One region of the Streptomyces sp. NPDC005931 genome, then DNA from elsewhere that is predicted to be linked to it. Evidence: riboswitches for the same ligand, from Rfam matches in the RefSeq annotation. Region 1 holds a riboswitch; each other region holds the start of a gene.

Region 1 (7,596 bases):
TGACGATGAAGCGGTTGCCGGTGAGGACGAGGACGGTCACGTGCCGCCGCACCTCGTTCTGGTCGAACGTCGTCTCCTGGTGGACCAGGTACGACCGGATGGGCTCGCCGCCCACCGCGGCCTCCACCGCCTCGGCCACGAGGGCCGGGTAGTAGCCGCTGCGCTCGATCGCCGCCCGCAGCCCCTGGGTCGTCGTACTGGTCTTGGCCATGACGCCCATCCTACGGGGGACCACTGACTGCGAGGCACCGCTCACGGCTCTCCCCGTTCTCCGCTCGGTCCGTGCGCGGCGTCAGTACGTGGGGAGGGTCCGCGGACCCAGGTCGTCCCGGGCGGGGGGCGGGGCGAGGCGTACGGTGGCGCCTAGGACGCTCAGGCCGTGCGGGGCGACGACGACCGGTTCCAGGGTCACCGCGACGACCTCCGGGTGGTCGTCGACCAGCCGCGACACCCGCAGCAGCAGTTCCTCCAGGGCGGGGGTGTCGACGGGCGCGGAACCGCGCCAGCCGAACAGCAGGGGAGCCGTCCGGATGGACCGCACCAGGGACGTCGCCTCCCGGTCGGTGACCGGGATCAGCCGGTGTGCCATGTCCCCGAGCAGCTGTGAGGCGGCCCCGGCGAGCCCGAAGGACAGCACCGCACCGGCCGCGGGGTCGATCACGGCCCGTACGACGGTGTCGACGCCGCGCGGCGCCATCCGCTGCACCACGGGGCGCAGCTCCTCCGACGTGCCGAACAGCTGCGTCAACTCGACGTACGCACGGCGCAGTTGCTCCTCATCGGCGAGGTCCAGGCGCACGCCGCCGAGGTCCGCGCGGTGGCGCAGGTGCGGGGCGGTGGCCTTGAGGGCGACGGGGTAGCCGAGGGCGCGGGCGGCCTCCACGGCGGCGTCGGGGGTGGGCGCGGGCAGGGCGCGGTGGACCTGGATGCCGTACATGCCGAGCAGGTCGCAGGTCTCCTCGGCGCCGGGGGTCAGGCCCTGTCCGCGGGTGAGCAGCCGGTCGATGAGCGCGGCGGCGCCCTTCTGGTCGATGTTCTCGTACTCGGGGACCTTGCCCGGGTCGGCCGCGTCCCGTCGCCACTGGGCGTACGCGACGGCCTGGGCGAGCGCACGGACGGCGCGTTCGGCGGCCGGGTAGGCGGGGATGAGGTGGGCGCCTTCGGGCGGCTCGACGGCGGCGTGCCCGGCCTCTGCGGTGGGGGTGCCGTGCGGGGTGGTGGGTACGGGGCGGGGGCCGGCGGCGGGTGGCTGCTGGGGTGCGCCGGCCGCCGGTGCCGTGGGGGTGCCGGAGGCGGGGGCCGTGCCCGGTGTGGGAGCCGTGGGGGGCGTGGCGGCCGGGTTCGGCACGGGGGGCGTGGCGGCGTCCGGCACCGGCTGCGGTGCCGGACCGGCCACCGGCTGCCGTGCCGTGCTCGCCGCCGCGGACAGGGCCTCCGCGAGGCCGCCGAGTTCCACGTGGACCACCAGCACCGGCTTGGACGGTGTCGCCGCGGCGGCCGAGCGCAGGGCCTGCGCGAGCGCCGCGTCGCCGACCGAGCCCTCCCCCACGGCCGGGATCGCGGTGACGACGACCGCGTCACAGGTGTCGTCCGCCAGGGCCCGGGACAGGGCCGCGTGGAAGTCCGCCGCCGAGGCGGCGGTGGTGAGGTCGAGCGGGGGGTGCGGGTGCAGTCCCTCGGCCAGGCAGGCGTCGTAGGTGAGCAGGCCCAGCGACTCGGAGTTCCCGAGGATCGCCACGCGGGGCCCGGCCGGCAGGGGCTGGCGGGCGAGCAGCAGGCCGGCGTCGACGAGTTCCGTGATGGTGTCCACGCGGATCACCCCGGCCTGGCGCAGCAGCGCCGACACGGTGGCGTGCGGCAGCCGGGTCGCCCGCACGGCGTGACCCTGCGGGGCCGCCCCGTGACGTGCGCCCTGGACCACGACCAGCGGCTTCGCCGCCGCCGTGCGCCGCGCGAGGCGGGTGAACTTGCGCGGGTTGCCGATGGACTCCAGGTACATGAGGGCGACGTCGGTGTCGGGGTCCTCGTACCAGTACTGGAGGACGTCGTTGCCGGAGACGTCCGCGCGGTTGCCGGACGAGACGAAGGTCGACACGCCCGTGACACCGGTGACGCCTCCGCCGCGCCGGTGCAGCCGCGAGAGCAGGGCCACGCCGATGGCGCCGGACTGGGCGAACAGCCCGATCCGGCCCGGGCGCGGCATCCGGGGCGCGAGCGAGGCGTTCAGCCGTACGTCCGGGGAGGTGTTGATGACACCGAAGGCGTTCGGTCCGATGATCCGCATGCCGTACGTGCGCGCGTGCCGCACGAGGGCGCGCTGGCGCTCACGGCCTTCCGGACCGGACTCGGCGTACCCGGCGGAGACGACGACGAGCCCCTGCACGCCGTGTTCGCCGCACTCGGTGACCACCTCGGGGACCCGCTCGGCGGGCACGGCGACGACCGCGAGGTCGACGTGCGCGCCGATGTCCCGCACGGAGCGGTGCGCGGGCACCCCGTCGAGCTCGGTCTGCCCCTCGGGGAGGGCCCTGTTCACCGCGTACAGACGGCCGGTGAACCCGGCGTCCCGGATGTTGTCGAGGATGCTGCGGCCCACACCGCCCGGCGTGCGGCCGGTGCCGATGACGGCGACCGAACCGGGAGCGAGCAGCCGCTGCACGGAGCGGGCCTCGGCGCGCTGCTCGCGCGCGAACTGCACGGCCAGGGAGCGGTCGGTGGGCTCGAGGTCGAACTCGAGCCGGACGACCCCGTCCTCGAAGCTGCGCTTCTGGGTGTACCCGGCGTCGGTGAACACCTTGATCATCTTGGTGTTGGCGGGCAGCACCTCGGCGGCGAAACGGCGGATTCCGCGCTCCCGCGCGACGGCGGCGATGTGTTCGAGCAGCGCGGAGGCGACACCGCGGCCCTGGTGGGCGTCCTGGACGAGGAAGGCGACCTCGGCCTCGTCGGCCGGTGCGGAGGCGGGCGCTCCGTGGGCGCCGATGCGGTCGTACCGTACGGTGGCGATGAACTCGCCCCCCACCGTGGCCGCGAGTCCCACCCTGTCCACGAAGTCGTGGTGGGTGAAGCGGTGGACGTCCTTCGCGGACAGACGCGGATAGGGCGCGAAGAAGCGGTAGTACTTCGACTCGTCCGACACCTGCTCGTAGAAGCTGACCAGGCGCTCGGCGTCATCGACGGTGATGGGGCGGACGCGTGCGGTGCCGCCGTCGCGCAGCACCACGTCGGCTTCCCAGTGGGCGGGGTACTCGTGCCGGTCCGACGAGGTCTGCATGGGCCCCAGAGTACGGGTCGCGTCCGACAACGGCGCGAGGCAGTCTGTGGAGGACACAGAACCGGGCCGAGGCCGCGGTCCGGAACCACCCCGGTGAGGGAGCGACGCCCCGCTCCGGGCATGCTCGACGATATGGGAAACTGGTCTAGACAACCCTGAACACCTGAAGGGCAGCAACACATGGCTGAGCGCCGCGTCAACGTCGGCTGGGCCGAGGGTCTCCACGCCCGTCCCGCCTCCATCTTCGTCCGGGCCGCCACGGCCACAGGCGTCCCGGTGACCATCGCCAAGGCCGGGGGCACCCCCGTCAACGCGGCGTCCATGCTGGCCGTCCTGGGCCTGGGTGCCCAGGGCGGCGAGGAGATCGTGCTCGCTTCCGACGCCGAGGGCGCGGACGCCGCCCTGGACCGTCTGGCAACGCTGGTCTCCCAGGGGCTCGAGGAGCTTCCCGAGACCGTCTGAGCCCCTGCGGCAAGGGGCGGAGCGGCGCCGACCCTCGGGTGGCGCGGCTCCGCCCTTTTCCTGTCGCTCTGCACGTGGGTGCATGCCGCACCGGATTCACCAGCGGCATCCAAAGGCACCTCACCCGGAGGCGGCTTTCAATTTCCGCGAGCACGTGAAAACGGGCAGCAGAAATACCGCCCCACCGAATGACCCTTCTTTGTATACGGCCCTTTTGTTAATGCCGCAGGCTCGGCGTGTTTACGGGATGTTGCGAGTTCCTCACACGCTCCGCGCGGTCCGGGCCGGGGCCGAAGCGGAGGCGGTGCGCCCCGGTCCGGCGCTCGGTGTGCAGCGCCGTCAGGGCCCGCGCCCGCTCGCCGTCGCCACGTGCCACGGCGTCCACGATCGCGCCGTGCTCCGCCCAGGACTCCACCGGGTCGGACGGCCCCTCCACCGCGTACATCCAGGCGATCTTGTGCCGCAACTGCGTCAGCATCGACGTCAGCGCCGGGCTGCCGGCGGCCTGGGCGAGCGTCTCGTGGAACCATCCGCCCAGGGAGCGCAGGTCGTCGCTGCTGCCCCGGCGGGCGCGCTCCTGGCCCAGCCGCACCAGGCCGCGCAACACCTTCAGATGGGCCTCGGTACGGCGTTGCGCCGCACGGGAGGCCCCGAGCGGCTCCAGCAGCAGGCGCATCTCCAGCAGGTCGGCGGCCTCCTGCTCGGTGGGTTCGGCCACGCACGCGCCCGCGTGCCGCCGGGTCACCACGAACCCCTCGGCCTCCAGGGTGCGCAGGGCCTCCCTGACGGGCACGCGCGAGACGCCGTAGCGGCGGGCGAGGAGTTCCTCGGTGAGCCGGCCACCGCGCTCGTAGACACCCGCGACGATGTCGTCCCGGATCGCCGTGCACACCGAGTGCGCGGGAACACGCATGACGAACCTCCGGCTTAATCCCCGTGAAACGTCGACGATGGACGTGTGTTCCGTGACTCTATTGCAATCGACCGGAAATTCCGACGGCGGGCCGGATTCCATGCGAATCTTTTGGACAACCACTCCTTCGAAAACGGCGAAAGCCCCGGCTCGGGGGCCGGGGCTTTCGTGCAGGTGGGGCGGGGGCGCGCGTCGCGTCAGAGCTTCACGCCGTGCGTGCGCAGGTACGCGACCGGGTCGATGTCGGAGCCGTACTCGGCGGTCGTGCGGGCCTCGAAGTGCAGGTGGGCTCCCGTGACGTTGCCGGTGGCACCGGAGAGGCCGATCCGCTGGCCCGGGGTGACCTGCTGGCCGACCGAGACGCTGATGGACGACAGGTGGCCGTACTGGGTGTAGGTGCCGTCGTGCATCCTGATGACGACCTGGTTGCCGTAGGCGCCGCCCCAGCCGGCCTCGACGACGGTGCCCATGCCGACCGACTGCACGGGAGTGCCGCCGGCGGCGTGGAAGTCGACACCGGTGTGGCTGCCGGAGGACCAGACGGCGCCGCCGCTCTTGTAGCCGGTCGAGACGTAGGAGCCGGGGATCGGGGAGACGAAGGTGTTGAGGCGCTTACGCTCGGCCTCGCGGGCGGCGCGCTCGCGGTCCTCGCGGGCCTTCTTGGCGGCCGCGACCGCCTCCTCGCGGGCGGCCTCCTCGGCGGCCCGGCGGGCGGCGGCCGCCTCGGCGGCCTCCTGCTGGGCGGTCGCCTGGGCGTCGATCTGGGCGGCGACGTCGTCGCCGATGGTGACGACGGGGGTGAGTCCGGTCTGCTCGGCGGCGGGTTCGGCCGCGAGCGCCGGGGCCGTGAAGGATCCGATGACGCCGGTGGTGGTGAGGGCCGCGACGCCCGCCGCGCGGGCGGTGCCGCGCTGCATCCGGCTGGGACGACGGTGCTTCCCCGTGGCGCGGGTGAACGCCATGTACAGGCTGGTCCTTTCCTTCCCTCTCGCCTACCGGGTTAGCTGACGGGTTCGGAGCAGGAAGGTCTCCTACGGACCCCCTCGCGGCACGCGCGGGCGTCCGATTCACCCCAGGGACTGCGATGGGTCCCCGGCTCCCCTGGCTCGCGCCGTACGGGGACTCGGCGATGACTGTCCGGTGCCGCGGGTGCGGCGCACTGCCTGACGAACAGCCCGGACGACGCTAAACGGGGCGACTTTCAATCCTCAAACGAATCCCGGTTTTTGTAGCGCATCCCACAGGTCAGACAGGCAACCTCCGCCCCAATCCGGGCATAAGGGAGCCCTGGTGACTTTCGTGTCACCAGGGCTCCGGGCGCGCGTGCGCCTGCCGCGCCGTCTACTCGGCCGACACCACGCCGACTTCGCCGATGCCGAGGGCCTCGACGGGCTCCTTGATCTGCGCCGCGTCACCGACCAGGACGGTCACCAGGCGGTCCACCGGGAAGGCGTTCACGACGGCCGCGGTGGCCTCCACGGTGCCGGTCGCGGCCAGCTGCCGGTACAGCTGCGCCTGGTAGTCGTCGGGCAGGTGCTGCTCGACCTGGTCGGCCAGGGTGCTCGCGACGGCCGCCGCGGTCTCGTACTTGAGCGGCGCCACGCCCACGAGGTTCTGCACGGCGACGTCGCGCTCGGCGTCGGTGAGCCCCTCCGCGGCGAGCGTGCGCAGCACCGTCCACAGGTCCTCCAGGGCGGGACCGGTGTTCGGGGTGTCGACGGAGCCGCTGATGGCGAGCATCGCCGCGCCGGTGCCGTCCGGGGCGGACCGGAGCACCTGCCCGAACGACCGCACGCCGTAGGTGTAGCCCTTCTCCTCGCGCAGGACGCGGTCCAGGCGGGAGGTGAGGGTGCCGCCGAGGCAGTAGGTGCCGAGCACCTGGGCCGGCCACACGCGGTCGTGCCGGTCCGGGCCGATGCGGCCGATCAACAGCTGGGTCTGGACGGCGCCGGGGCGGTCGACGATCACGACCCTCCCGGTGTCGTCGGCGACGACGGGCGGCACGGGACGCGACCGGGCCGGGGAGCCGGTCCAGGAGCCGAGCGTGTCGCCGAGCAGCGCGTCCAGGTCGACGCCCGTGAGGTCGCCGACGACCACGGCGGTGGCGGTGGCGGGGCGGACGTGCTTCTCGTAGAAGGCTCGTACGGCCGCCGCGTCAATGCCGGTGACCGTCTCCTCGGTGCCCTGGCGCGGGCGCGACATGCGCGAACCCGCCGGGAACAGCTCCTTGGAGAGCTCCTTGGCGGCCCGGCGGGAGGGGTTGGCCAGCTCGTGCGGGATCTCGTCGAGGCGGTTGCGGACGAGCCGTTCGACCTCGCTGTCGGCGAACGCGGGTGCCCTGAGGGCCTCGGCGATCAGCCCGAGCCCCTTGGCGAGCCGCGAGGCCGGCACCTCCAGGCTCAGGCGTACGCCGGGGTGGTCGGCGTGCGCGTCGAGGGTGGCGCCGCAGCGCTCCAGCTCGGCGGCGAACTCCTCGGCCGAGTGCTTGTCGGTGCCTTCGGAGAAGGCCCGCGCCATGATCGTGGCGACGCCGTCCAGGCCGGCCGGTTCGGCCTCCAGGGGTGCGTCGAGCAGCACCTCCACGGCCACGACCTGCTGGCCGGGGCGGTGGCAGCGCAGGACGGTCAGGCCGTTGCCCAGCGTCCCGCGCTCGGGGGCCGGGAAGGCCCAGGGCTTGGCCTCGCCCGCCTGCGGCTGGGGGTGGAAGTCCATCTGGGCGAGCTCGGTCACTTCGCCGCCTCCTCGTTCTCGTCGGTGCCGGCTGCCGCGGCGGCTTCCCCGGTGTCCCCGGCGCCCTCGGTGTCCGCCGCGTCCTGCGGGTCGGCCACGTCCTGCGCGTCCTGCGCATCCTGCGCGTCGTCGGCGGCGACGGGCTCGTAGACGAGCACCGCGCGGTTGTCGGGGCGCAGGCGGGCCGCGGCGACTTCCCGCACCTCCTCGGCCGTCA
Region 2 (7,596 bases), on a different contig from region 1:
GGGCCTGGCGTTTGGTCTGCGAGCGGTAGACCCGGGCCGCGGTCTGCTCACCGATCAGCCGGATCCTGGTCGCGGTGGAGAACCGGTCCCGGTCCTTCACGGCCATGTCCCCGCCTCCCGTTCCCCTGTCCTACGCGCGTACGTCCCCGCACACGGTACGGGACCGGGTACGGGGACGTACGGACGACGCCTCCTGCGAGCCGGGTGCCCGGCCCTCGGCGTGCCTACTGGTGGGCGGAGCGGAACCGCGGGAAGGCGCTGCGGCCGGCGTACACCGCGGCGTCGTCGAGGATCTCCTCGATGCGCAGCAGCTGGTTGTACTTGGCGACGCGCTCGGAGCGGGCCGGGGCGCCGGTCTTGATCTGGCCGCAGTTGGTCGCGACGGCCAGGTCGGCGATGGTGACGTCCTCGGTCTCGCCGGAGCGGTGGGACATCATGCACTTGAAGCCGTTGCGCTGGGCCAGCTCGACGGCGTCCAGGGTCTCGGTGAGCGAGCCGATCTGGTTGACCTTGACGAGCAGCGCGTTGGCGGCGCCCTCCTCGATGCCTCGGGCCAGGCGCTCGGGGTTGGTGACGAACAGGTCGTCGCCGACGAGCTGGACCTTGTCACCGAGCTTGGCGGTGATGGTCTTCCAGCCCTCCCAGTCGTCCTCGAACAGCGGGTCCTCGATGGAGACCAGCGGGTACGCGTCGACGAGCTCGGCGTAGTACTCGGTCATCTCGGCGGCGGAGCGCTCCTTGCCCTCGAAGACGTAGGAGCCGTCCTTGTAGAACTCGGAGGCGGCGACGTCGAGGGCGAGGGCGATCTGCTCGCCGGGAGTGTAGCCGGCCTCCTTGATGGCCTCGAGGATGAGGTCGAGGGCCTCGCGGTTGGAGCCGAGGTTCGGGGCGAAGCCGCCCTCGTCGCCGAGGCCGGTGGCCAGGCCCTTGCTCTTCAGGACCTTCTTCAGGGTGTGGTAGACCTCGGCGCCCCAGCGCAGGGCCTCGGAGAAGGACTCCGCGCCGATGGGGGCGATCATGAACTCCTGGATGTCCACGTTGGAGTCGGCGTGCGAGCCGCCGTTCAGGATGTTCATCATCGGCACCGGCAGCAGGTGCGCGTTGGGGCCGCCCAGGTAGCGGAACAGCGGCAGGTCGCTGGCCTCGGAGGCGGCGTGGGCGACGGCGAGGGAGACGCCGAGGATGGCGTTGGCGCCGAGCGAGCCCTTGTTGTCGGTGGCGTCCAGGTCGAACATCGCCTGGTCGATCAGGCGCTGCTCGGTGGCGTCGTAGCCGACCAGCTCCGGGCCGATCTGCTCGATGACGGCGAGGACCGCCTTCTCGACGCCCTTGCCGAGGTAGCGGTTGGAGTCGCCGTCGCGGAGTTCGATGGCCTCGAAGGCGCCGGTGGAGGCGCCGGACGGGACGGCGGCACGACCCGTGCTGCCGTCGTCGAGGCCGACCTCGACCTCGACCGTGGGGTTGCCTCGGGAGTCCAGGATTTCCCGGGCTACGACGACGTCGATGGACGGCACGAGCATCTCCTTCTTGGATGTGACGCGGGTGAGCGGGACCGCGGTGGATCCTGCGAGTCCGAGCCTAACCGGCTCCGGGCGATCGGCCAGCGGCCGACCGTCCCGTGGACAGAACCGAGAGTAAATTGTTTCCGAACGGAACAAAGACCGTTTCCGGAAACCCATCCGAATCCGATGGGGCCCGTGACGCGAAAAGCCCCGCCCCGGCGCGTACGGGGGAACACGCGCCGGGGCGGGGAGCCCGTGGGGACGGGGCCGGGACTCGCGGTCCGGGAGGGGGACTCGCGGGCCCGGGGGCGGGACCTGCGGCCGCTTCCTTACTTCAGGTGCAGCTGCTGGCCCGGGTAGATCAGGTCGGCGTCCTCGACGATGTCGTCGTTGAGCTCGAACAGCTTGGCCCAGCCGCCCTTGACGCCCTGCTCCTTGGCGATGGTGCTGAGCGTGTCGCCCTTGACCACCTTGTACTCGCCGTCGCCCTTCTTGACCTTCTTGCCGGTCGGGGTGGTGACGGTCTTCTTGGCGGCCGGACGCTCGGTGGAGCGGGAGGCCTTCTGCTCGGTCTGGCGGGTCTCGGTGGAGCCGGTGCTCTGGCTCTGCGCGGAGCCGCCGCTCTGCGTCTGGGTGGAGGCGCCGCCGCTGTACGGGGTGCTGGACAGGTTCTTGCCGCAGACCGGCCAGGCGCCCTTGCCCTGACCCGCGAGGACCTTCTCGGCGATCGCGATCTGCTGGGCCTTGCCGGCCTGGTCGGCGGTGGCGGCGTACGCCGTGCCGCCGTACGCGGCCCAGGTGGAGGCGGAGAACTGGAGACCGCCGTAGTAGCCGTTGCCGGTGTTGATGGACCAGTTGCCGCCGGACTCGCACTGGGCGACGGCGTCCCACTCGGCGGCGGTGGCGGCGGAGGCGGTGCCGGCCGCCATCAGCGGGGCGGCGACGGCGGCGCCGGTGACGCCGACGACGGCGATGGCGCGAGTGGCCTTGGACGGACGACGGTGCTTGCCCTTGCCGGAAAACAGCATGGATGGATCCCCTCACCGACGCCTACGAGGTGAGCTGTCGGGTTCGGGCCGGTTGAGTTGCCCGGCCGCGCCCCTCACGAGACGCGGCTTCACCCCGAGCCGATTCCGGCATCAACTGCCCGGAACCGGCACTTACCTTGGGTCCCCCGCTCCTGCCTGCGGCGCTTGCGCGACGACTGTTCCCGTGCTGCCACTGGCAGGATTCGGCGTGGCGGCAGCCGGGGCTCGCGGTGGCGAGCGGTCACGACCGTAGGCACGGGATCGGCGAGATTTCAAAGACGATCAGGGCTTCTGAGACCTATCTCTCACCACGTTTAATTCGGGCATTCGGGGCGAATCGTGACGCCAACTGCCGTCATTCCCGCGCCTTTTCGCGCGTCACTTTTCGACCGGTTCGACCCCGACCTCGAGCTCCTGACCGGGAAGGATGAGGTCCGGGTCGGCACCGACGGCCTGCTGGTTCTCCGCGTAGAGCGCACGCCATCCGCCGCCGAGCTCAAGGGAGTCGGCGATACCCGAGAGACTGTCACCGGGGCGCACGGTGTAGGAGCCGTCGGCGGCGTCGCGGGAGGTGTCGGTGCCGCGCGAGGCGTGCCGTCCGGAGGACGCGGCCGCACGGTCCTGCTCCTCGTCCTCCTCGGCACTCGCGCCGCGGTGACGGCCGGTGCCGTTCGTTCCGGTGTCGGTGAGCGCGGAAGAATCGTCACTCCGGCCGGACTTGTCCGACTCGTCACTTTCGGGGACGTCTGTGGCGGCAGGAGAGGCATCGGACCCCGCGTCCTCACCTTCGGACTTGTCCGACTTGGTCGAATCGTCCGTAGTGGCGCCCTCGTTCTCCTCGTCCGACGACACGTCGGAGGAAGAGGGGGAGGACGACGGCGACGAGGACGGGGAGGCGGACGGCCCCTGCGATCCCGAGGAGCCGGGCACATACCGGTCGGAGGGGTCGGTGGAGTCGGCGGAGTCACGGGCGTCGGGTGACGCGGACGCGCCCGAGTCCTCGGCCACGCCCGTGTCGATGTCGGCCGACGCCGAGTCCTTGTCCAGGCCCGCGAGCAGACCGCAGGTCCGCCAGGCGCCGACTCCCTGGTCGGCGAGGATTCTCTCGGCGACGGCTATCTGCTGCCCGCGGCTGGCCTGGTCGGCGCTCGGCGCGTAGTCGAGGCCGCCGTAGTTCTCCCAGGCGTCCTGGGTCATCTGCAGTCCGCCGTAGTAGCCGTTGCCGCTGTTCTGGCTCCAGGAGCCGCCGGACTCGCACTCCGCGACCCGGTCCCATGTCGCGCCGTCGGCGGCGCTCGCGCTGCCTGCCCCGAGGAGCGGGATCGCGATGGCGGAGCCGGTGACTCCGGCCGCGAGGAGGAGAGCCGGAGCCTGGCGGGGGCGACGGTGCCGACCGTTCCCGGAGAGCATGCGGAGACCTTTCGCACGACAGCAGTTGTCGGCGCGGCGTGTGGAGCTGGGGCGCCGCGCTGATGGGTGAACGTATCGGCAGACGATCAGTTGTCACAAGTTCATGCCGCGCGTATCACGTGAAGATCACATAGTTGAAAGTGTGTCATGTTTGCGCTGGTCCCGCAGGAGACCCCAACGGGGCCCGACCCGCACGAGAAACCGCTGGTCAGTGCCGTGGGGGCGTGAACTCCACCGGCAGGGTGCGCAGTCCGCGCATGATGAGCCCCCCGCGCCACCGCAGTTCGGCCGGATCCACCGCGAGACGCAGGTCCGGCAGCCGGGCCAGCAGCGTGGCGAGCGCCGTCCGGCCCTCCAGCCGGGCCAGCGGCGCGCCCAGGCAGTAGTGGATGCCGTGCCCGTACCCCAGGTGCTGGTTGTCGCGGCGCCCGAGGTCGAGCACGTCGGGATCGGCGAACCGCTCCGGATCGCGGTCCGCGGCGGCGAGCACCACGAGGACGGGGTCACCGGCCGCGATCCGCTGCCCGCCGATGGTGACCGGCTCGGTGGCGAACCGCCATGTCGCGAGCTCCACCGGGCCGTCGTAGCGCAGCAGTTCCTCCACCCCGGTCTCCAGTAGCCCGCGCTCACCGGCGGCCAGCGAGTCCTGGAGGCGACGCCGCTGGTAGGGGTGGGTGAGGAGGGCGTAGGTGCCGTTGCCGATGAGGTTGACCGTGGTCTCGAAACCGGCGAACAGCAGGATGAACGCCATGGCGGCGGCCTCGTTCTCGGTGAGGTGTTCGCCGTGGTCGGAGGCCCGGATCAGACCGGAGATCAGGTCCTCGCCGGGCTCGGGGCGTGCGGGCAGTGCCTCGCGCTTGCGGTGGATGAGGTCGGCGAGGTAGCCGCGCATCTTCTTCACCGACCGCGCCACTCCACCCCGCGGCCCGCCCTGATGACGGATCATCATGCCCGCCCAGTCCCGGAAGTCGTCCTGGTCCTCCCTCGGGACGCCGAGCAGGTCGCAGATGGCGTAGATGGGCAGTGGGAAGGCGAAGTCGTGGATGAGGTCGGCCGTGCCGCCGTCCGCGAAGCGGTCGATGAGCGTGTCGGTGAGCTCCTGCACCCGGGGCGCGAACTCGGCGACCCGGCGCGGCGTGAACGCCGTGCTGACCAACCGGCGCAGCCGGGTGTGGTCCGGCGGGTCGATGTTGAGCAGATGGGTCATCAGCTCAGCCTTGCGCTCACCGGGGATACCGGTCCTGCCCTTGGCGTGCGCGGGCTCGTCGTGGTGCGCCGGGTTCTTGGAGAGGCGGTGGTCGGCGAGGGCCTGCCGGGCGTCGGTGTAACGGGTGACCAGCCATGCCTCCACGCCGCTGGGCAGCCGGGTCCGGTGCACCGGAGCGTGCTCGCGCAGCCAGGCGTAGGCGGGATAGGGATCGGCGGCGAACTCCCAGGTGAAGAGCTCGGGGCCGGTGTTCTGACGGAGGGGCTGGTCGGTCACCCTTCGACCGTATCCGGCGGCGCCCGTGCGGTGCGCGCCTACTCCCCCACCCCCTCGGCGGCCCGCACCGCGTCCCGGTACGCCCGGGCCGCCGCACGCAGTGCCGCCTCCGGGTCGACGCCGTCCGCCTCGGCCCGTACCGCCAGGGCGAGCAGCTCGTAGCCGACGCCCTCCACGCGGGGCAGGGGGACCTCCAGCCCGGCCGTGCGGACGCGCGAGGCGAGCTTGGCGGCGAGCGCCAGGCCGGGCTGGCCGAGCGGGATGCCCTCGGTGACCGAGGTGCGCCGCTTCTCGACGGCCTTGGTGCGCAGCCAGTGCTCCTTGACCTCCTCGGGCGTGCTCGCCGTCGCGTCGCCGAAGACGTGCGGGTGGCGGTGGATGAGCTTGGCGACGATGCCACCGGCCACGTCGTCGATGGAGAACGGCTCCTCCGGGTCCTCCTCGGCGATCCGCGCGTGGAAGACGACCTGGAGGAGGACGTCGCCCAGCTCCTCGCGCAATTCGTCCCGGTCGCCCTCCTCGATCGCCTCGACCAGCTCGTACGCCTCCTCGATGCCGTACTTGGCCAGGCCCTTGTGGGTCTGCCGGGACGACCACGGGCACTCGGCGCGGATGCGGTCCATGACCTGCACGAGGTCGAGCAGACGGGCGCCGGGCAGGTCGTAGGAGGCGGGCAGCAGCTCCAGCTCCGGCATGGCGACCCGGCCGGAGCCGGCCAGGCGGGCCAGCCCGTCGGTCAGCGCCGGTTCGCCCTCGCCGGTGGCCACCACCACGACGGTGTGCCCGCCGGCGCAGGCGTCGACCAGTTCCTCCGCGGCCGGGGACGCCTCCTCGACGGCTATCCCCGCCTCGCGCAGGTACGGAAGCTGCGGATGGGCGCCGTCCGCGCACAGCACCCGATCGGCCGCGTGCAGGGCCTGCCAGGCGGGCCAGGACAGCAGGCCGGGCGCGACGCGGTGGCTGGTGGTGAGCAGGACGATGCGGCCGGGGACGGCTGCGGCTGCGGCTGCGGCTGCGGGGCTGGTTTCGTTCACGCTCCGAAACTAACCCACGCCACAGACGGTCCCGGAGGTTGTCCACAGGGTGGGGGTGAGGGGCGGTACGTACGGACCGGGTCGCCGCCGGTGCGGGCGACCGCGGCCGGTGCGGCCGGGCCGACGACGGTGGTGTGTCGGGCCGGGCGCGGGAGCTGGGTCCGGCCAGGCGCGACGGTGGTGTCGGGCTGCCGGGTCGACCGCCGAGGTGGGTGGGCCGACCGGCGCCGGTGCGTGAGCCGACCACGGCGGTGGTGAGCCGACCGCGGCCGGCGTGTCAGGCGGTCTGCCGGGGGCCCACCGAGGAGACGTCCCGCACCCACGGGGTCTTCGCGTCGACGCGGCTGCTCTTCTCGACGTCCCAGGTGCCGTAGCGCGGGTTGAGGTCGACGTCGAGGTCCTCGCTCGCCTTGGACAGGGCCTTCCAGAACTCGGGCCGGCTCGTCTCGGTACCGAGCCGCTCGGCGAGCTTCTGGGCCTCCAGCTGGAGGCGGAGGTTCTCGTCCAGGCGCTGCGGCGGGACACCGTACTGCTGGAGCCAGGCCGTCTCCAGCGCCTCGACGCCGCCGGCCTGCTGCTCCAGGCCGGACCGCATCTGCTGGATCTCCCTGCGGGTGACGGTCACACCGGCGTCCCGCGCGGCACGCTGGAGCACCCGGTCCAGGACCATGCCGTGCAGGGTGTCGCGGGTGAGACTGCCGGTGCGGGAGATCGCCTGCTCGTACTGGGCCTCGTCCGGTACGGCCGCCCGCTGAGCCTCACGGACCTCGTTGACCCGGTTCTCCAGCTGGGAGACGGTGATCCGCTGGCCGCCGACGACGGCCGCCGCACCGGGACGCGCATCGCTTCCGCAGGCGGTGAGCACGGGGGCCGCGGCGGCGATCGCGGCGGTGAGGAGGAGCGCGGAGCGACGGCGGCGGTGCAAGGAAACCTCCCGAGGAGAGCTTGTGCGGCGGTGCACAAAGTCTTGCGGTGATCGATGGTAGGCATCGGCCAAGCTCTGGCCAACCCATTCGACCAACGATTCACCACGACTTCCGGCACCACCGCGCCCGCACGACGCCCGCACCGCGTCCCGGTGCCCCGACACGGGGCGGCCTCCCGGCCGGGGGCCTCGTGCGGGGCCGTGCGGGCGAGCG
Region 3 (7,596 bases), on a different contig from region 1:
CGCGCGCGGCCAGTGCCTCGGCCGTGGGTCCGGGCAGGTCGGCGAATCCGTCGTCGAAGGTGAGCAGCACGGGCCGGGGCGGCAGCGGCGCCCGCCCGGCGAGGTGGTCGGCGAGGTCGCTGATGGTGACGGGGGTGCGCCCGCTGTCGGCGACGGCGTCGAGATGCGCGGCGAACTGGCGCGGCGTGACCGTGAACTCGGCGATCCAGTCCGGAGGATCGTCCATCACGGCGTGGTACAGGAACACCGGGATGGGAGCCCGCGCCCGCGGCGCCTCACGGCCCGGCGCTCCCCCCGTCCCGGACTCTTCCTCCGGCCCGCTCATCGTGCACCCCTCCCCGTGGCGTGCCCCACCGCCCGACGGGCCCGCAGATAGCCGACCGGGCCGTACAGCATGCCCCGGCGTTGCAGGCGGGACAGGCGGTGCGGCCACGGGTGGGTGCGGGTGTCGTGCGCCCCCGGGGTGCCGGTGCCGTCGGCGTCGCGCACGGCGGTCAGGGAGCGGGCGTGGGCCAGGCCGCGCGGCAGCCGGCGGAGCAGGGCCGGCAGCAGCGCGGGGCGGTTGACCAGGATCGCCGTGAGGTAGGCGGTGAGGCCGGCGCCGTATCCGTACGCCTGGGTCTCCAGGTCGGCCCAGGTCTCCCGGTGGTGGTGCCACACCAGGGCGTGCGGTGTGTAGTGCAGCCGGTGCCCCTGGGCGAGGACGCGCACGAAGCCGTAGAGGTCGTCACCGCCCCGGGCGGGTGTGCCGGCACCGGTGGCCGGGTCGAACCCGCCGACCGCGCGCAGCACGTCCGCGCGGAACGCCATGTTGGCGCCGGAGCCGAAGCGGCCCGCCGTGAACGGGAACAGCGGCTCGTCGCGGGGCGGGTCCGCCGGGTCGTAGGTGACCGGTGCGAAGCCCTTCGCGAAGCCGCCGTGGCTCTCCAGGAGGACCTGCGCCGGGGTGCCGAGCCGGGCCGGGAGGATCAGACCGGTGGCGCAGCCGAGGCCGGGGTCGGCGGTGAAGGGCGCGGTCAGTTCGGCGAGCCAGCGGGGGTCGGCGACCACGTCGTCGTCGGTGAACGCGATCACCTCGCCCCGGGCCTCCGCGAGCCCCGCGTTGTGCGCGACCGCGAGGCCGGGCACCGGCTCGCGCAGGTACCGCACGCGTTCCCCGTACTTCCGTTCCACCAGCTGCCGCGTCTCGTCCGTCACGGGCGCGTTGTCCACGACGACGATCTCGAAGCGCGGGTGGTCCTGCGCGAGGAGCGAGTCCAGCGCGCGGGCGAGCGGCCCTGGCCGCTCCCGGGTGGCGACGACCACCGAGGCGTGCGGCGGCGGCCCGTCGGCTCCGGCCTCGTCCGCGGGTCTCCGGTCCGTGCCGGTCCCCACGGCCATGCGGGCCTGGCCTGCGAGGACCGCCCGGGGGTCGGTGCCCTCGGGCACCTGGCCCAGGAAGGTCGCCACCGGCCGTCCGTCCCGTCTGACCAGGACGAACACCTCTCCGTGGGTCACCGGCGGGCTGCCCGGGCCCGGTCTCAGGGTGGCGGCGGCCCCCTCGCGGTCCAGGTCGAGCTCGGCCACCTGCACCGCGCCGACGGCGAGGAACCGCCGTATCTCCTCCCGGGTCCGCTCCGCCCTCGCTCCGCCCGCTCTCCCTGCCACGTGCTCCCCCCTCGGCATGCCCCTCCCCATACCCCTCCCCCTCCTCACGGCCGGCGCAGCCGTGCCGTGCCCTTCAAGGTCCGTGACGCCAGCGACGCCAGGCGCGGGCGGACGCGGACGAAGGCGTGGGCGCGGCGGACCGGCTCACGGCTCAGCCAGTGCAGCGCGGCGCCCGCGCCCGGCCGTGTCGCCGCCCCTTCGTGGACGGTCCGTTCGCCGGTCTTCAGCGAGTCCTTGTACTCGGCGGGCCCGCGCCCCATGTCGAGCAGGGCGACGCCCTCGGCCGCCGCTGCCTCGGCCATCCGCAGATGCAGCACGAGCCCCGGCGAGTACTTCGCGAACTCCGGTGCGTACGACGGGAACCAGCAGGCCAGCACCGAGGCCGAGCGCAGCCCGAAGTGCGCGGCGACGGGGCGCTCGCCGGCGTAGAGCACCGACAGCGTGCCGGTGCACCCGGGGGCCCGGGTCTCGGCGAGACGGCCCACGAGCCGGGTGATCCACTCCTGCGCGAACCGGTCGCGGCGCCCGGTCCTGCGGTACTGCGCCGACTTCCACTCCATGAGCGTGCGCAGCGCGGCCGGGTCGCGTTCGTCGAAGACGAAGCGCACGGGGCCGGCCTGCCGGCCCAGCCTGCGCTCCTTGGCCAGCGTGGTCTTCAGGAACTTCGGCGACTGGGCGCGCAGCACGGACTCGTAGGTCTCGTAGCCCTTCTCGACGTCGATGACGTAGGTGGCGTGTTCCTCGGCCGCGTGGGCGGCGAACAGCTCCTGGCTCGCCTCCAGGTTGTCGAAGGCGAAGCTGGACACCGAGCAGGCCCGCAGCAGTTCACCGGCCTCCACGGTCAGGCCGGGCCGCAGGATCGCGCCCTGGCAGTCCGAGACGCCGAGCCCGATCGCCCGGCCCTGTCCCAGCGCGCCCCGCTCGTGCGGCAGGAAGCCGACCGGTTCGGCGCCGCCCTCGTACACCACCGCGACCCGGGCCTGCGGCCGCACCCGGCCGACGGCGACGGTGAACTCCGGTTCCATGAAAGGGTTGCGCGGGGCGTCCGCGGCGGCGCGCAACTCCCGCCAGCGCTCCTTCTCCCCCTCACCGAGCTCCTCCGGCCTCAGCACGCGTATGCGTCCACTGCTCACCTGACCCCCCGATCAAGTCCCCCCTGGACACTTGGAAGGTACCGCCCGGGAGTGCCCGCACGGTAGGTAGCGGAGCATGTTGTTGCCAACCGGTGCACAACCGGTGGACCCGCCCCCAACCGGCCGGTACCCGGCGATGCCGCCCCCGTGCCCGGGTCCGGGCCCGGGCGGGTGGTGAGTCGGACCCGTGGGTTGTCCGTATTCTCTGATCATGGCCGCACCCCCCGCATACGCACTCGTCGCCACCGACCTGGACGGCACGCTCCTGCGTGGTGACGACACCCTCTCCGACCGGTCCCTCGCCGCGCTCGCCCGAGCGGCGCGGGCCGGCGCCCGGCACCTGGTGGTGACGGGGCGCCCGGCGCCCCGGGTGCGGCCGCTGCTGGACGACCTCGGCTGCAGGGGGCTCGCGGTGTGCGGACAGGGCGCGCAGGTGTACGACGCCGGCGCGCACCGCATGCTGTGGTCCGTCACGCTGGACCGGGAACTGGCGGAGACCGCGCTCGGCAAGATCGAGGCCGAGGTGGGGGAGGTGCACGCGGCGGTCGACCAGGACGGGGTCGACGGGCTCACGCTCATCGAGCCGGGCTACCGGATGCCGCACCCGACCCTGCCCGCCGTGCGGGTCGGGCGGCGCGCCGATCTGTGGGAGCGGCCGATCAGCAAGGTGCTGCTGCGCCACGACGGCCTGTCCGACGACGAGTTGGCGGCGACGGCGCGCACGGTGGTGGGCTCGCTCGCGACGGTCACCATGTCGGGGCCGGGGACGGTGGAGCTCCAGCCGTGCGGCGTGACCAAGGCGACGGGGCTGGCGCTGGCCGCGGAGCACCTGGGAGTGGGTCCGGAGCGGACGGTCGCCTTCGGCGACATGCCCAACGACATCCCCATGTTCGACTGGGCGGCCCGCGGTGTCGCCATGGCGAACGCCCACCCCGAGCTGAAGGCGGTGGCGGACGAGGTCACCACGACGAACGAGGACGACGGCGTGGCCGTCGTCCTCGAGCGACTGTTCGGGGATGCCGGGCCGCACATGCCGCCGCACGTGCCGGCCCAGTACGACCCCCGGTCCGGGGCCGGGCCGCACGTGCCCCAACACGTGCCGGCCCCTTAGGCCCGTGGTCCGTTGCCCGGCCCCGGTCCGTCTCCGGGGGCGGGTCCGCCGCTCAGTAGGCGCCGAAGACGTTGTCGATGGAGCCGTAGCGGGCGGCCGCGTAGTTGCAGGCCGCGGTGATGTTGGCGACCGGGTCGTACGGGTCGAAGGCGGTGCCGGGCACGTGGTACGCCTGGAAGGTCGGGTCGATGACCTGGAGCAGGCCCTTCGACGGGGTGCCGGCGGCGGCGTTGGAGTCCCAGAGGTTGATGGCGTAGGGGTTGCCGGAGGACTCCCGCATGATGTTGCGGTGGATGGCGTCGTAGCTTCCGGGGATGCCGTGCTGGGCCATGACGGCCAGCGACTCGTGGATCCAGCCGTCGAGGTTGTCCGGGTAGACGGTCGCGGCGGTGGCCGCGGTGGGCGTCGTGGTGGCCGCGGACGCGGTGGTCGCGCCGAGCAGCGGCAGGACGAGCACGGCGGCGCCGGTACCGGCGACGGCGAGGGTGCGGGCGAGTCGGGCGCGGCCGGAGCGGCGGGGCTGACCGGTTGCAGGCATGTTCGGTTTCCTCTCCTACGCCTGCGAGGTGAGCTGTCGGGTTCGGGCGGGAGAGTGCCCGGCCGTGCCCGTGCGGGCATGGCTTCACCCCTAGCCGTTCCGTGCGTGGACCGGTACGGCGAGTTACCTGGGTCCCCCGCTCCTGCCGTGCGTGGGTTCGTCGTTGGGTGGTGCGGGCGGCGGCAGGATTGGGCGTCCACCCGGCAGGCCGGGAACGTATGCGAGAGCACATGTCCGGAACAAGTGCGGGCGTCACAGATCAGGCCGGTTGATCTTGCCGTGGGCGTTTTGCGACGCTTGATCCTTTGCGTTCGCCAAGGGTCAACTCGGGTATGTGCAACGGCGCCAGGGGGTGCGTGGAGAGGGAGGGTGGGCGGCGCGGTGCGTGACTCACTTCACTGGCCGGGCGGCCTGGGGGCATCTTTCGCCAAGGGGAATTCAATTGCTAATTGCGGCAAATCGGACAGTGGGGCGTGCAGGATGGTCTGTGGGGCGAGGTGCGTCCCGGGGTGTGGATTGCTACGTCCTGGTAAGTCGGTGAATGTCCGTTGTTATTAGACGATCAAAATGACTCCCGATTCGATCCCTCACCTGATCCCATGCCGTCCCGCCGGTAACCCCGGGCGCTGGCGGTGATCGAAACGTGACCGGATACGCTGACTCGAGTGGTGGCAGCGACCTATCGACAAACCGTGTAATCGCCAGTAGACACCAGCAGACAGGAGACCCCTCGTGACCGTCGTCGGGCCGTTCGGGCTGAGCGTGCGGGACCAGGCTCTGGAAGCCGATGTCCAGGCCGGATTGACGGCTGTCGAGGAGGGGCTGCTCGAGGCCACCAAGAGCGAGGTGCCCTTCATCACGGAGGCCGCCCAGCACCTGGTGCGGGCCGGCGGCAAGCGCTTCCGCCCGCTGCTCGTGATGCTCGCCGCCCAGTTCGGCGACCCCTATGCGCCCGGTGTCGTGCCGTCGGCCGTGGTCGTGGAGCTGACCCACCTGGCCACGCTGTACCACGACGACGTGATGGACGAGGCCGCGGTCCGGCGCGGGGTGGCCAGCGCCAACACCCGCTGGGGCAACTCCGTCGCGGTCCTCACCGGCGACTTCCTCTTCGCCCGGGCCTCGCACATCCTGGCCGACCTCGGACCCGAGGCGGTGCGGGTGCAGGCCGAGGCGTTCGAGCGGCTGGTCACCGGGCAGATCCTGGAGACCGCGGGGCCGCAGGACGGCCGGGACCCGGTCGACCACTACCTGGACGTGCTCGGTGGCAAGACCGGCTCGCTGGTCGCGGTGTCCTGCCGCTTCGGCGCGATGATGTCCGGTGCCGACGAGTCGCAGGTGAACGTGCTCACCCAGTACGGTGAGCGGCTCGGTGTCGCCTTCCAGCTCGCCGACGACGTCCTGGACATCGCCTCCGACTCCCACGAGTCCGGCAAGACCCCGGGCACCGACCTGCGCGAGGGCATCGCCACCCTGCCCGTGCTGCGACTGCGCGAGCGGGCGGCCCGGCTGGGGCTGGCCGAGGACCTCGCCCTGTGCGAGCTGCTCGACTCCGACCTCACCGACGACGCGCGGCACGCCGAGGCACTGCGCCTGCTGCGCGCCCACCCAGCGCTGGAGCAGGCCCGCCGGGACACCGTGCGCTACGCGGAGGAGGCCCGCTCGGCGCTGTCCCCGCTGCCGGAGTGCGAGGCGAAGGCGGCCCTGGTCCAGCTGTGCGACGCGGTGGTGCACCGGGCAGGCTGACACCCACCCGCCGCCCGAGCACGCGACGGGTCCGTCGCCGGCGCCACTGGGGCACGCCCCGTGCGCGCGTGCCCGGGCGGGCTTCGCACTTCGTTCGGTGCTCGTGGTGGGTGCACGGGCTTCGCATTTCGGTGCCCACGTGGTCCGCACGCGCGTTGCCCGCAGGCCCGCGCCCCCCTCGTCCCACCGCGCGTCAGACGACCCCACCGCATGGGGCGCCTGTGCACCGTCCGGGGCGCGTGCACGCCCTGCTGCGTGTGTCCCGCGCCCGCGTTTCGGCAGTCGCGGCGGCCGCTGCCCCGCCCGGCTCACTCGACCACACCCCGCCTCCGCGTCTTGGGCGGCCGCGCCGGCCGTACTACGTGCGTCCTGTGCCCGCACGGTCCGGCCCTGTGCGTCAGTGCCCGCACGGTCCGGTGCCGTGCGTCCCCCGGCCTCCTCGCCGCCCGGCGCGCGGGTCGCGCCTGACCCACCGTCGGAGCGCCCGGCCCCGACCCCCGGCGCCCGTCCCGACCCCCGGCGTCCACACGCCCCGGACGTCCCCCAAGGGCCCCGGCTTCCGCCTGCCCCCACCCCCTGACGCCCCACGACCCCTACTGGTCGGGGGAGGAAATCCCGCTCCGTGTCATACCGCAGCAGTACACGGAGTTGAGTCCGGGGTCTGACGAATCCGCTTCGTGGATTTGGTCAGATGGAGCCACGGACATCACCACAACTCACCGATTCGGGTGAGAATGGCGGCTCAGGGGTGAACCGGTGCGAGCGCGAAGGACGCGGGGACACTGGACGGAAGCCGCCGCCGACCACGGAGGTAGGGCACACATGGCACCGTACGAATCCGACGACACGACGACCGCGGCCGGGCCCGAGGAGCCGGGCACGGGTCGCCGCAGGGCCGCACGGTACGTCGTCCCGGTCACCGTGATGGGCGTGGCGGCCGCCACCATCGGCCTTGTCCCCGCGATCGCCGACTCCGGCGACCCCGACCTGCCGAAGATCACCGCCGAGCAGCTCGTCCAGAAGATCGCCGAGTCGGACGTCGACCGTCTTTCCGGCACCGTGAAGATCACCACGGACCTCGGTCTGCCGGACCTCGGCGGGCTGGAGGACGGCATCGTCTCCGGTGCCGCGGGACGCGGCGAGGGCGGCTCCTCCGCCGATCCGTCGTCCAAGCTCACCGAACTGGCGTCCGGTACGCACACCCTGCGCGTCGCCACCGATGGCCCGGAACGGCAGAAGGTGTCGCTCCTCGAGGACGCCGCCGAGTACAGCCTGATCCACAACGGCAAGGACGTCTGGGGTTACGACAGCGCGTCCAACGAGGTCTACCACGCCACCGTCGACGAGACGGCCGGCAAGCCGGAGCACCAGCCCCCGGCCACCCCGAAGGACTTCGCGGAGGAGGCACTCAAGTCGGTCGACGA

Evidence for each region. A riboswitch is a leader RNA that binds a small molecule or an ion and turns the genes downstream of it on or off. The one in region 1 is predicted to bind cyclic di-AMP.
Region 2: linked by a shared signal. The riboswitch ahead of ACFYOV_RS25585 (transglycosylase family protein) and the one ahead of ACFYOV_RS08130 (M23 family metallopeptidase) in region 1 are both predicted to bind cyclic di-AMP.
Region 3: linked by a shared signal. The riboswitch ahead of ACFYOV_RS11730 (transglycosylase SLT domain-containing protein) and the one ahead of ACFYOV_RS08130 (M23 family metallopeptidase) in region 1 are both predicted to bind cyclic di-AMP.

What each region holds. Positions count from the first base shown of each region.
Region 1 covers NZ_JBIAIG010000003.1:106,443-114,038, reverse strand. The annotation lists gene ACFYOV_RS08150 (DUF5998 family protein) at 1-211, opposite strand, end outside; gene ACFYOV_RS08145 (GNAT family N-acetyltransferase) at 293-3,274, opposite strand; gene ACFYOV_RS08140 (HPr family phosphocarrier protein) at 3,455-3,736, shown strand; gene ACFYOV_RS08135 (GntR family transcriptional regulator) at 3,954-4,649, opposite strand; gene ACFYOV_RS08130 (M23 family metallopeptidase) at 4,847-5,611, opposite strand; cyclic di-AMP (ydaO/yuaA leader) riboswitch at 5,624-5,788, opposite strand; gene ACFYOV_RS08125 (M16 family metallopeptidase) at 5,991-7,379, opposite strand; gene ACFYOV_RS08120 (M16 family metallopeptidase) at 7,376-7,596, opposite strand, start outside.
Region 2 covers NZ_JBIAIG010000012.1:129,652-137,247, reverse strand. The annotation lists gene ACFYOV_RS25595 (septum formation initiator family protein) at 1-106, opposite strand, end outside; gene eno (phosphopyruvate hydratase) at 225-1,514, opposite strand; gene ACFYOV_RS25585 (transglycosylase family protein) at 1,832-2,530, opposite strand; cyclic di-AMP (ydaO/yuaA leader) riboswitch at 2,535-2,704, opposite strand; gene ACFYOV_RS25580 (transglycosylase family protein) at 2,909-3,940, opposite strand; gene ACFYOV_RS25575 (cytochrome P450) at 4,149-5,423, opposite strand; gene ACFYOV_RS25570 (nucleoside triphosphate pyrophosphohydrolase) at 5,462-6,457, opposite strand; gene ACFYOV_RS25565 (SurA N-terminal domain-containing protein) at 6,735-7,382, opposite strand.
Region 3 covers NZ_JBIAIG010000004.1:145,920-153,515, forward strand. The annotation lists gene ACFYOV_RS11710 (polysaccharide deacetylase family protein) at 1-226, opposite strand, end outside; gene ACFYOV_RS11715 (glycosyltransferase) at 322-1,572, opposite strand; gene ACFYOV_RS11720 (GNAT family N-acetyltransferase) at 1,692-2,759, opposite strand; gene ACFYOV_RS11725 (HAD family hydrolase) at 2,992-3,891, shown strand; gene ACFYOV_RS11730 (transglycosylase SLT domain-containing protein) at 3,944-4,429, opposite strand; cyclic di-AMP (ydaO/yuaA leader) riboswitch at 4,435-4,602, opposite strand; gene ACFYOV_RS11735 (polyprenyl synthetase family protein) at 5,162-6,172, shown strand; gene ACFYOV_RS11740 (outer membrane lipoprotein carrier protein LolA) at 6,995-7,596, shown strand, end outside.